3 regions of the Bacillus tequilensis genome follow, and region 1 is predicted to be linked to each of the others. Evidence: predicted binding sites of a transcription regulator. Region 1 holds the regulator's gene; each other region holds the start of a gene.
What was found. The regulator LexA, encoded in region 1, represses DNA repair genes until DNA is damaged. The targets are predictions, from matches to a motif close to CGAACATATGTTCG.
Positions count from the first base shown of each region.

Region 2: a site for LexA is predicted at 1,693-1,706, ahead of ruvA (Holliday junction branch migration protein RuvA). Genes of this name have one in related genera too.
Region 3: a site for LexA is predicted at 2,414-2,427, ahead of dinB (damage-inducible protein DinB). Genes of this name have one in related genera too.

Region 1 is NZ_CP048852.1:1,878,538-1,882,753, forward strand. Features, by position in the region: gene G4P54_RS10200 (YndM family protein) at 1-45, opposite strand, end outside; gene fosM (FosM family fosfomycin resistance protein) at 257-679, shown strand; gene lexA (transcriptional repressor LexA) at 1,186-1,803, opposite strand; gene yneA (cell division suppressor protein YneA) at 1,952-2,269, shown strand; gene G4P54_RS10220 (YneB family resolvase-like protein) at 2,288-2,941, shown strand; gene G4P54_RS10225 (DUF896 domain-containing protein) at 3,004-3,237, shown strand; gene tkt (transketolase) at 3,406-4,216, shown strand, end outside.
Region 2 is NZ_CP048852.1:2,650,338-2,654,553, forward strand. Features, by position in the region: gene G4P54_RS14165 (DUF2905 domain-containing protein) at 1-15, opposite strand, end outside; gene ruvB (Holliday junction branch migration DNA helicase RuvB) at 8-1,012, opposite strand; gene ruvA (Holliday junction branch migration protein RuvA) at 1,023-1,628, opposite strand; gene bofC (sporulation cell-cell signaling protein BofC) at 1,765-2,277, opposite strand; gene G4P54_RS14185 (MFS transporter) at 2,325-3,632, opposite strand; gene iolG (inositol 2-dehydrogenase) at 3,712-4,216, opposite strand, start outside.
Region 3 is NZ_CP048852.1:580,939-585,154, reverse strand. Features, by position in the region: gene G4P54_RS03100 (MMPL family transporter) at 1-1,849, opposite strand, end outside; gene G4P54_RS03095 (MarR family transcriptional regulator) at 1,846-2,304, opposite strand; gene dinB (damage-inducible protein DinB) at 2,468-2,980, shown strand; gene G4P54_RS03085 (amino acid permease) at 3,160-4,216, shown strand, end outside.

The DNA.
Region 1 (4,216 bases):
AAGTGTGAAAGCAATCTTTGAAGCGAGAGCAATGATATGTTTCATTTGACCACCTAAATTGTATTTTTGAGGAAAACCGTTGGCAGTAAACAAATTATAACCATAAGTAGGATTGAATCCATAAAGGACATCGCTGTTACAGTCATTATTTTGAACAATCCAATTTTGTTTATACTTGTATTTTTGCTGGCTGCACGAAACTTTTTTGAAAAAAAGCCGTACATAAGGATGATCAGCTTTCAAGGGGGAATGATTTGTGAAGATAAAAGGGATCAATCACTTGTTATTTTCAGTTTCTCAGCTGGATACATCGATTGATTTTTATCAAAACGTGTTTGATGTCAAGCTTCTGGTAAAGGGTAGAACGACAGCGTATTTTGATTTAAATGGCATCTGGCTTGCGCTTAATGAAGAACCTGATATTCCGAGAAATGACATCAAGGCGTCCTATACCCATATTGCTTTTACTATTCAGGATGATGAGTTTGAGGAAATGTCAGAAAAATTAAAAAGGCTTCATGTCAATATTCTGCCTGGCAGGGAACGAGATGATCGTGATTGCAAATCGATTTATTTTACCGACCCTGACGGCCATAAATTTGAATTTCATACCGGGACCCTTCAAGACAGGCTCCGTTATTATAAACAGGAAAAAACGCATATGGATTTTTATGAATGAGCAAAGTTATAGCATGATCCTTCACGCGTATTAACGATTTTATGATGTCATTTAGAATAAAGTCTGGAACTAAAATCAAAGCACTGACGGGTGCTAAAGTGAAAATATTGACGTCTGTTAAGCTTTCAATGATAAAGGAGAGTGAGCTTTTTTCAGAGTGGAATAAACTAACTATACTATGTACTAAATTTTCATTACAATAGAATTTTCACGCTCCTTAAATCAACTTTAAGCCTAAACATTCCACGCCCTAAAAGAATGAAACGTTTTTAAGAAGATGTCGTCTAATTATTTAAACAGATAGCATTCTGATAAAAGTTTCCTAAAGGAAAGAAATTTTCTTGACTTCAACAATTGTTTGGTGGATAATTATGGTGTAAACATGATGTTCTTTTTCCTCCTATTCAGGCTCGCTCTTAAAAATCAGGGCAAGTCTGCTTTTTTGAACAATAAACCCCCTCTCCGTAAAGGAAGAGGGGGTTATTTCATAATAATAGATCAGTAGGTTAATGGACCGTTCTGAAAACGCCAATCACCTTGCCTAGAATGCTGACATTTTGCAAAATGATAGGTTCCATCGTTGGGTTTTCTGGCTGTAAACGAATGTGGGTATCCTCTTTATAGAAACGTTTTACCGTAGCTTCATCATCTTCTGTCATCGCAACTACTATTTCCCCGTTGTTAGCAGTATTTTGCTGTTTAACGATGACATAATCCTTATCGAGAATACCGGCGTCAATCATACTGTCTCCCATAATCTCCAGCATAAACACATGCTCGTCCGGGGGAACCATACGGTCAGGGAGCGGAAAATATTCTTCGATATTTTCTACTGCTGTAATAGGAGAACCCGCAGTGACTTTCCCGATGACCGGTACATTAACGACCTGGCTTTGCGGAATGTCTACTTCTTCATCAAGTATTTCTATTGCTCTGGGTTTTGTCGGATCCCGTCTGATCAGCCCTTTTGTTTCCAAACGGGCCAAATGGCCGTGGACAGTTGAACTGGACGCAAGCCCGACAGCCTCTCCGATTTCTCTCACGGAAGGCGGATATCCTTTTGATTTAACCTCTGCTTTAATAAAACTGAGGATATCAAGTTGCCTTTTTGATAGCTTCGTCATTTTTCGCACCTCAAAACGTCGATTTTAAGAAGATTATAGCATGATTTTCCTTTCAGTACAAACATAGGTTCGAAAAAATAATTGACAGAAACGTTTGTTCGTATATACTGAAACTATAAAAAGCGAACAAACATTCCTGTCGGAGGTTATGATCATGAATAAAGAATCTATTATTTTTGTCGGTCTGTTCACAGTGATTTTGAGCGCGGTTATCCTATTGCTGTCATATACAAGCAGCGGCCAGGAGCTTAATCAGTATGTTAAAATAGAAGTCCAGCAGGGCGACACACTTTGGTCAATTGCTGATCAGGTAGCAGATACAAAAAAGATAAACAAAAGTGATTTTATTGAATGGATAGCTGATAAAAATCATCTTCAGACGTCTGATATCCAGCCGGGAGATGAGTTAGTAATTCCGTTGGAAAAGAAACATCAGGATGCATATGAATTGGCAACTGTAAGATAGAGAGGAAAGATAGAATAAATGAAAGCACTCATTTATGCCCGCGTAAGTACAAATAAAGAACAGCAGGAAACATCATTAAAGCGGCAGGAGGAGGAGCTTACGGCCATTGCAGAGGAGAACGGAATGGAAGTGGTCAAAGTGATTTCTGAAAAAGCCAGCGGATATGAGATGGATCGGGATGGTGTATTTGAACTGCTTGATGAGATCAAGAATGCTGGAATTGATGTTATTTTGGTTCAGGATGAGACAAGGCTCGGGCGGGGAAACGCAAAAATCGCACTGCTTCATTGTATTTACAGAGAGGGTGTGAAAGTTTATACAACGGCTCACAGAGGTGAACTGGAGTTATCGGAGGCTGACTCGATGGTGCTGGAGATCGTCAGCATTGTGGAAGAGTATCAGCGGAAAATTCACAACATGAAAATCAAGCGGGGAATGAAACGGGCAGTGAAAAACGGTTTTAAACCGCAAAAAAACCTAAAAAACCAACATGAAAACAGTGGAAAAGAAAGAATTGAAGTTCCCATTTCAGAGATCGTCCGCCTCAGAGCGAATAAACTGACGTTTGCAGAAATCGCGGCTACGCTAAGAGGATTTGGCTACGATGTCTCTAAAGCGACAGTCCATCGGCGGTTTCAGGAATACATAGAGAATGAAGAGACAGCACAGTGAATCAGTTGTAAAACTCGGTTTGATCTAGTACTATATAGACAAAATGCATAAAGGAGTTTAACATGATTTCAAACGCAAAAATTGCCAGAATTAATGAACTTGCTGCCAAAGCCAAAGTTGGCGTTATAACAGATGAAGAAAAAGCCGAACAGCAGCAGCTCCGTCAAGAGTACCTGAAAGGTTTTCGTTCTTCTATGAAAAACACGTTAAAGAGTGTGAAAATCATTGACCCGGAAGGCAATGATGTAACACCGGAAAAGCTAAAAAGAGAAAAAAGAAATAATAAACTTAACTAATATAAGAGGAATACGGCAATATCGTATTCCTCTTTTGTATATACTATAAGCAAATCTCTCATGTGACAAGATTCAACAAGTTTCTCTCAAATTTAAGCTGAAACAGTTGAGAAAAAGTCGTCAGACATTTATGATGTAAGGGTACAACACATAAGGAAGGGGATTTTTATGGATACAATTGAAAAAAAATCAGTTGCTACCATTCGCACACTGTCAATAGACGCTATTGAAAAAGCAAACTCTGGTCACCCTGGGATGCCAATGGGGACCGCTCCTATGGCATACACGCTGTGGACAAAATTTATGAACGTAAGTCCGGCAAACCCTGGCTGGTTTAACCGTGATCGTTTTGTTTTATCCGCCGGACACGGATCAGCACTTTTATACAGCATGCTTCATTTAAGCGGGTTTGATCTTAGTATTGAAGATCTTAAGGGATTCCGCCAGTGGGGCAGCAAAACACCTGGACATCCGGAATTCGGACATACTGCCGGTGTAGATGCAACAACAGGTCCGCTCGGCCAAGGGATTGCTATGGCGGTCGGTATGGCTATTGCTGAACGCCATTTAGCGGAAACTTACAACCGCGATTCATTTAACGTAGTCGATCATTATACATACAGCATTTGCGGTGATGGTGACTTAATGGAAGGGATTTCTTCTGAAGCCGCTTCACTTGCAGGCCATCTCCAGCTTGGACGTCTGATCGTTTTATACGATTCTAATGACATCTCACTCGACGGAGATCTCGACCGTTCATTCTCTGAAAACGTAAAACAGCGCTTTGAAGCAATGAACTGGGAAGTTCTCTATGTTGAGGATGGAAACAACATTAAAGAATTAACAGCGGCAATCGAAAAAGCACGCCAAAATGAAAAGAAACCTACATTAATTGAAGTGAAAACGACAATTGGATTCGGATCACCTAACCGTGCCGGTACATCCGGTGTTCACGGCGCGCCGCTTGGTAAAGAGGAAA
Region 2 (4,216 bases), 770 kb from region 1:
AGGGAATTCAGTCATATCGGGGAGCCTCCATTTGGAAATGATGGTAAACGGCCGGTGTCACGATCCTTCCCCGCGGCGTTCTTTGGATAAAACCGATTTGCAGAAGATATGGTTCGTATACGTCCTCAATCGTATGCGGTTCCTCGCCGATCGTGGCTGAAATGGTATCAAGACCAACCGGGCCGCCGTTAAATTTTTCGATCATGCCCATCAGCAGCTTGTGATCAATATGATCCAAACCGAGACGGTCAACTTGAAGCCGCTCCAGCGCATCCTGCGAAATCTCTTCCGTAATCCGGCTGTCACCCAGCACCTGAGCGAAATCACGAACCCTTCTCAGCAGGCGGTTCGCTACGCGGGGCGTCCCTCTCGATCTCCTCGCGATTTCGAGAGCAGACGGCTGATCAATCTCAACCTCGAATACGTCAGCCGTTCTTGTAACAATATCCGCCAGCTCTTCTTGCGTATAGTACTCAAGGCGAGACATTACGCCGAATCTGTCTCTTAGCGGTGCCGTCAAAAGCCCTATCCTCGTTGTGGCGCCGACCAGCGTAAAAGGCGGAAGATCGAGCCTGACAGAGCGGGCGGAGGGGCCTTTGCCAATGACAATATCGAGACAAAAGTCTTCCATCGCCGGGTAAAGCACCTCTTCAATCGATCTGTGAAGCCTATGTATTTCATCAATAAATAATACATCTCCCGGCTCCAGCGCCGTTAATATGGCAGCCAAGTCACCAGGTCGTTCAATCGCAGGTCCTGATGTCGTCCGCAATTCCACTCCCATTTCATTGGCAACGATGGAAGCGAGAGTCGTTTTTCCGAGTCCGGGCGGCCCGTACAGAAGAACATGATCCAGCGTCTCCTGCCTCATTTTTGCTGCATCGATAAACACGCGCAAATTTTCTTTCACCTTATGCTGCCCGATATACTGGGCCAGATTTTGCGGTCTCAGGCTTTGCTCTATCACTGATTCATGGTTGTCTGCTTCACTAGAGACGAGCCGTTCATCCATGAACATCACCTTACTTCAATAGTTTTTGTAATGCTTTTTTTACATATTGGTCTGTTGTCAGCCCAATGTCCTCTTTTAAGTGAGGAAGCACCTTTTTGATTTCTTTTTCAGCATATCCGAGAACCCTGAGGGCCTCCAGCGCTTCTTCGAGAGCCGTTTCCGCTGTTTGCTTTTCAAGCCTTTCTTCATGATTAAACAGATTTTCAATCATTTCAGGCACAACATCGGCAAGCTTTCCTTTTAAATCAAGGATAATCTGGCGAGCGGTTTTCTTTCCTACACCAGGAAACTTGACCAAAAAGGCTTCATCCTCATTTTCAATCGCTTGGATAACCGCTCCCGGATCCCCTGAGCCCAAAATGGCGAGTGCACCTTTTGGACCGATTCCTGTCACGTTTAACAGCTTTGTAAAGAGCGCTTTCTCCTCTCTTGTTGAAAAACCGTAGAGTGAAAAAGCATCCTCTCTGATATGATGGTACGTAAAAATCGTTTCTTGGCTTCTCTCCTTATATATAAACGGATTCGGCGTGAAAACCTGATAGCCGATGCCGCCGTTCTCTATCACAATATATTGGGGAGATACATAATCAATCGTCCCTTTAACAAATTCGATCACGCAAATTCACCTCTTTGACTGTTCTTCATTGTACCATAAAAACAGTCAAAGTCTTATAGAAAAGTTAACATACGTTCGCTTCTCTCATTCTTACACGAAAAAAAAGACATGAATACATGTCTTCAATCAGCAGACGTTACCCGCTGTATGTCTTCATATGTTCTATGACATCCTCAAACTCCGCTTTTGTCCGAAATGGAATGCCTTTCAGAAGATTTTTTTGCATATGGCTTTCCAGCCTTTCTAAATCAATTTGAAAAAAAGACTGAATCGGTTCGGAAGCTGACTCAGGCCGGCCATGAAAAGTGGAAATCACTCCATTATCCGATACACCGATATACCCGTTCACCTTGCTGAGCGGAGAAATATCATCCATTTGTTTCCGGAAGAGCACATAGCCCTTTTTTTGTTCAACAAGCGTCCAGCCGGCATAAGCTGCCCAAAAATCATCCATAGAAAGCACTTTTTCATCCTTATGCTCAATGCTGACATCGCCGTCCAAATACACTTTCTCAAGCTGCACATGCACCTGCAGCGGTTCATAGTGCTCCACTTCCGCCCCAAGTGCGCTGGGCGGAGCACCTATTAGACATGCTGCGGCTGAACAAAGAATGCCCAGGAAAAGATACGCCGTGCTAAATCGTTTCACCCTCTACACCTCTTTGCACACGTTTATGACTAGTTTGACCAAAGAGGCTACTGCTTAACCGTTTTCTCGAAATTTGTTTGTATATTTTCCCTGACAAGCCGTTCCTCCTTATATACATCGGCGCTTTGCTCTGAAACCGTCAAAAATTGCGTCAGAAAAGCACTGAAAAAATACAATGCTGCAAAAATCCAAATCACACCGCCTGCACCGAGCGGCCCAATGAAAAGACTTACGATGCCCGGCGCAATAAACGCACATAAACCAGATCCAAGGTTCAACACTGACATGGCAGCGCCCTTATTATCAGGGGCAAGCGTTGGCAAAAGCGCGCTTAATGGCACGTAACCGGCCAATGCCGCGCCGTAGCAGCAGGCGATAATCATCAGGACCCAATACTGATGCCCGATCAACTGAGGCGTGTAATAAAGCGCCAGCGTGAAAATGCCGCACCCGACACCGCCAAACCACATCACGGTATTGCGCCAGCCAAGTTTATCTCCGACTGCACCGAAAATGATATTAAACACGATATTCACAAAAAACAGCGTCCCCCATATTTGCAGCCATTCTGACACAGAATATCCGTAATGCGCTAAATAAGTCGGGAGAAAGATGGCAAACCCAAATTGTCCTATGGCATTAATCGTCTTGACCACTCCGCCGACACCGACTTTAGGGTTTTCAAACATAATTGTAAATGCCTTGGACAGTTCTTTCCATTTTGGCTGATCTTGTTTTTTTACAGGTGTAAATTTATCTTTGTTAATAAATAGAGCGAGGAATCCGCCTGCCGCTACAAACAGCAAAGCGCTCCAAAGTGTATTGATTTCTCCAAATGCCGGGACCGCATAGCTGGAATAGAACGGCCCGAGCACATTAAGGCCGCACGTAAACATAAACCAGAACCAGCCGACGGCTTTTCCGAGAATTTTTTGAGAGGTGCTGTATGACACCCATACGAGAAACGAGTATGCAAACAGCGGATATCCCAAGCCTCTAAGCGCATAGCTGCCTAAAAGAGCCGGATAAGACATATGAGGAATCGCCCAGCCGATAAATGCGGCCGAACCGAGGATGAAGGCAAGTAAGCCGACGGTCATCGTTTTTCTCGGGCCCCATGTTTGAACAAACGTGCCCGAAAGCCAAGCCGAGATGGTGACAGCAATGCCGTACATGGTAAACAATGATGCGGATTGCTGCATGCTGAGACCATGATCTACGAGAAAAGGAGACAGCCAGCCTTGTTCAAGTCCGTCTCCAACCATAAAGATGACAACGCCAATGTAGCCCCAAACCATGTGAGAAGGAATTCCGATTTTGTTCAACACATTTCCCTTAGCATGAGCTGTATTCATGTTCTCCACCGCCTACTTTTTTTCTAAAGTATCAACGGAGATTCTATACCCAAGCCTAGCGAATTATAATCCTGTTTGGTCAAAAAGCGATTTTTTCAGTATGCTCAATACTGACAGGCATGCCAAAAGCAAGCGACTGCTGCGCCGCTCTGGCGATCCGTTCCGCCTGAATACCGTCATTGCCCGTGCAGGCAGTTTCCTGGTTTGTTGCGATCGCTTCTGCAAAACGAAGAATTTCCTCTTCATACGCATCCTTATAACGTTCAAGGAAGAAGAAATGCGGTTTATCTTTCAGAACAAAATCAGCGGTTGATACTTCGACTGTCGTCGGCCTGCTGTTGTCCGCCGCTGCCGAACCTTTCGTCCCGAAAACCTCGACCCGCTGGTCATATCCGTACACAGCTTGGCGGCTGTTGTCAATGACAGCCATGGCACCGTTTTCAAAAGTCAGTGTAATGACAGCTGTATCAATATCACCCAGTTCCGCAAAAGTAGGATTCACCAGAGCCGCCCCTTTTGCAAACACTTCCTTTACTTCGCTTCCCATAATATACCTGGCCATATCAAAATCATGGATTGACATA
Region 3 (4,216 bases), 1.3 Mb from region 1:
TTTTGCTCATGTCCTCTAACACGTCACTGGAAGCTGTCATGCCGTCAGAGACTTTTGTCAGGCCATCATTTGCGCTCTTTACGCCACCGGCAAGCTTCTTCAGGCTTTCTGACAAGGTTCCTGCTTGCGCCTGCTGGCCTGTGAGCTGCTGGTTCGCTTGTTCAAGTCCGGCTTGAACCTGGCCTAGCTGTCCGCTGATTGCTGTAAGCTGCTGTGCGGTCTGAGCAGTATTACCGGTTTGAGAAACCTGTTTGCTCACGAGCTGCAGCTGCTGATTGATTTTGCCCAAGCCCTCTGCCGCATCGCCAAGTGAACCGCCGGAGCCGCTATTTGAGGCTGAACCGGTTTGCCCCGCCATTTGATTCAATCCATTTTCTATATCTGTTAAACCGCTTTGGACATCGGCAATTCCTTTCACCGTCTTATCCAGTCCGTCTGAAACTGAGCCTAGCTGTTTATCAATATATAAATCTTTGATTTTTTCACCGGTCGGCTGCGTGATGGTCATGACAGAGTCAACATGATCGACTTTTTCGATCGCTTTGCTGATGTTTCCGAGATAAGGGATTGTATCAGCTGTTGTGAGATCTTTGTCTCCTTTCACGACAACATTGATCGGAAACGCTTTTCCTTCACCGAATCCATCCTTAATGGCCTCAAGAGCTTTTATGGATTTATAATCGCTGCTGATTTCCGCAGTCGAGTCGAATGAAATCTGGTCATCATAGGTCAAGATGAACGGAAGTGTGATCATGACCGTGATGACAATAAACAGAAACGGACGAGCGACGGAATGTCTGCCGAGAAACGCCCATAACTTATTGTCACTGTGCGACAGCACTTTCTTAGAAGGCCAGAATAATTTTTCCCCAAGTGTCACCATAAATAATGGCAGCAATGTGTAGAGGATGATCATTAGAATTCCGACACCAACTGCGACTCCCACTGCGGATTGGAAAATCGCAAACTTCGCAAATCCTAAGGCGGAAAATCCGATCAATACCGCAAATCCGCTGATAAATAAGGTTTTTCCTCCTGTACGGTAGGCGATAAGCGCCGCTTCTTTTTTGTCATGACCGTTTGCCAATTCTTCACGGAATCGGGTCAGAAGCAGAATGCAGTAATCTGTTCCGATACCGAACAGGATGGCGACTAAGAAGGTTTGGGTAAACGTCGAGATTGGAAAATCAACATTGTACACAAGGATGCCCAGTATGGATTGACTGATCAGATACGAGAAACCGACAACAACAATCGGGATAAAAGGCGTCACAACAGATCGGAACACGATCAGCAGTAAACCGATGATCAGGCAGACTGTGATCACTTCCGTTTTCTTAAGCCCTTCCTCCGAGCTGTGGGCGAAATCCTGATTGATGAGAGAAGCTCCCGTAATATACGCTGTCAAATCATCAGGGACGATTTTATAAATGTCATCCGCGATTTTTTCCGCTTTTTTATCGGAACCTGTGATCGTAACAGGAATGAGGACGGTTTTCTTGTCTTTTGATATCAATTGGTCTTTGACTTCTTTTTCCGCTGTCAGAGGAGACGTGACCTCTTCCACACCGTCGATCTTTTTGATTTTATCGATCATGGCGCGGAGCTGGTCCTCTGTTTCTTTCTTTAAAGCGTGGTTTAAAGGAAAGACTACACTGATCGAATGATTGTCTTCTCCTGCTTGTTTTAAAATGGCGTTTGCTCTTTCTGAAACAGCATCAGCGGGAAGCTGGGCCTGCCCCTTTTGATTGGCCAGCTCCGTCAAGTTCGGAGAAAATAAACTCAATACGACGGTAAGTGCCAATATAACGGCTGCAATTGCCCATTTGAATTTGATGATGGCTCTCATTCTGCAGAATCTCCTCCTTTAAATTTGCTTTTGAGAATGGTGAATATCTCTATAATGGAATTCAAATGTTCCTCGTCTATATCATCGATCAGCTCCTTAAGAGCGTTAAAGATGGCTGCATCTAACTCTTCCATGATGTGTTCACCGCTGGCTGTGATGTTAATCAGCTTAGAGCGCTTATCACTTTTCACCGGACAGTCATCCCATTCAACAAAACCCTTATCGATCAGCTTTTTCAGTCTGTTAGAAATCGCGCTCTTATGTACATTTTGATACATGGCCAGACTGCCGGGAGAGGCTGGGCCTTTGACTTTTAAGATTTTCAGCAGGTCTGCTTGTTCCTTTGAGATATGCTTGAAGACATCCTGATTGATTTCACGATGCACAAATTCTGTCCCTTCAAGCAATACTTCCACAAACAGGTTTATCGCCTGACATAGCTTTTGTTCATTCAACATCTTCCCCTCCTCATTGTAGTTTATCCCTCTAAACTTTATGATCAATGGTAATTAGTTTATTCCCCTAAACTATGTCTGTCAATATATTTTATTTTCGAATCCAACCGGAACGTTTGTTCGTTTATAATAGGAGTTATCAACGCGAAAGGGGAAAATGAACATGTCAGATTTTTTATTAAAACTGTATGAATATAACGTGTGGGCCAATCAGCAAATATTCAACCGATTAAAAGAGCTGCCAAAAGAGGTGTACCGCCAAGACATGCAAAGTGTGTTTCCGTCGATCTCCCATGTGCTGTCTCATGTGTATCTTTCTGATCTCGGCTGGATTGAAGTGTTTTCCGGCAAAAACATGAACGATGCTTTGGCGTTAGCTGAACAGCTTAAAGAGCAGACAGAGGCAAAAGAAATGGAGGAAATGGAAGACCTGTTTCTGAAGTTATCCGAGCGATATACATTATTTTTACAGCAAAAAGAACAGCTTAATAAACCTCTCCACATTCAAAACCCCTCAGGCGGAATCATGAAGACGGCTGTTTCCGAGCTGGTTCCCCACGTTGTCAATCATGGGACATACCACCGCGGCAATATCGCGGCAATGCTGCGGCAGGCAGGATACGCATCCGCTCCGACAGATTACGGGCTCTACCTGTATATAAAAAAACAAAATTAGCATAAAAGAAAGCGGCTCCTAAATGGAGCCGCTTTTTTATGGATGCATAGTCCAAATCACATTAAAATTTCTTTTCATATTTCCTGTATAGTAAAAAAGATAGAAATTTTAGTGTTATAATAATCATTAAAACATATTGCTGACTCAAATAAACAATTTTCAATGGAGGAACAAACAAAGTGACAGATGACATGAGGAAAGACAATATAAATCAGCAAAAATTGGAGAGAGGCTTAAAAAACAGGCACATCCAGCTCATCGCCATCGGCGGGGCCATTGGGACGGGTTTATTTCTCGGCTCAGGAAAATCGATTCATTTTGCCGGACCGTCGATTTTATTTGCTTATATGATCACGGGAATCATTTGCTTTTTAATTATGAGATCGCTGGGTGAACTGCTGTTATCGAATTTGAACTATCACTCCTTTGTTGATTTTGTACAAGATTATTTAGGTGATATGGCAGCCTTTATCACCGGCTGGACCTATTGGTTCTGCTGGATTTCCATTGCGATGGCTGATCTGACAGCCGTCGGGCTTTACACTCAATATTGGCTCCCGGGTGTGCCGCAATGGGTGCCCGGCTTAATCGCTCTCATTATTTTACTGATTATGAACCTGGCAACCGTCAAGCTTTTTGGAGAATTGGAATTTTGGTTTGCTTTAATTAAAGTCATTGCTATTTTGGCGCTGATCGTCATTGGCCTTGTGATGATTTTCAAAGGTTTTTCCACAAGCTCAGGGGTCTCCAGTTTCACAAATCTCTGGAGCCATGGAGGCATGTTCCCGAATGGCATTCACGGGTTTATCCTTTCATTCCAAATGGTTGTGTTCGCCTTTGTCGGCATTGAGCTGGTCGGACTTACGGCCGGTGAAACAGAAAACCCTGAAAAAGTCATCCCTAAGGCGATCAACAATATCCCTGTCCGGGTGCTGCTTTTCTATATTGGCGCTCTTCTTGTGATTATGAGCATCTATCCTTGGGATGTCATCAATCCAAGCGAAAGCCCATTCGTACAAGTATTCGTCGCCGTTGGCATCGTCGGGGCGGCAAGCATTATCAACTTTGTGGTATTGACATCTGCTGCTTCAGCTTGCAACAGCGCTGTCTTCAGTACAAGCCGTATGGTCTATTCACTGGCGAAAGATAACAATGCGCCTGAATCCATGGCAAAACTGACTCAGCGAAAAGTGCCCAGCAATGCGTTGTTCTTTTCAGCTATCGTGATTTTAATCG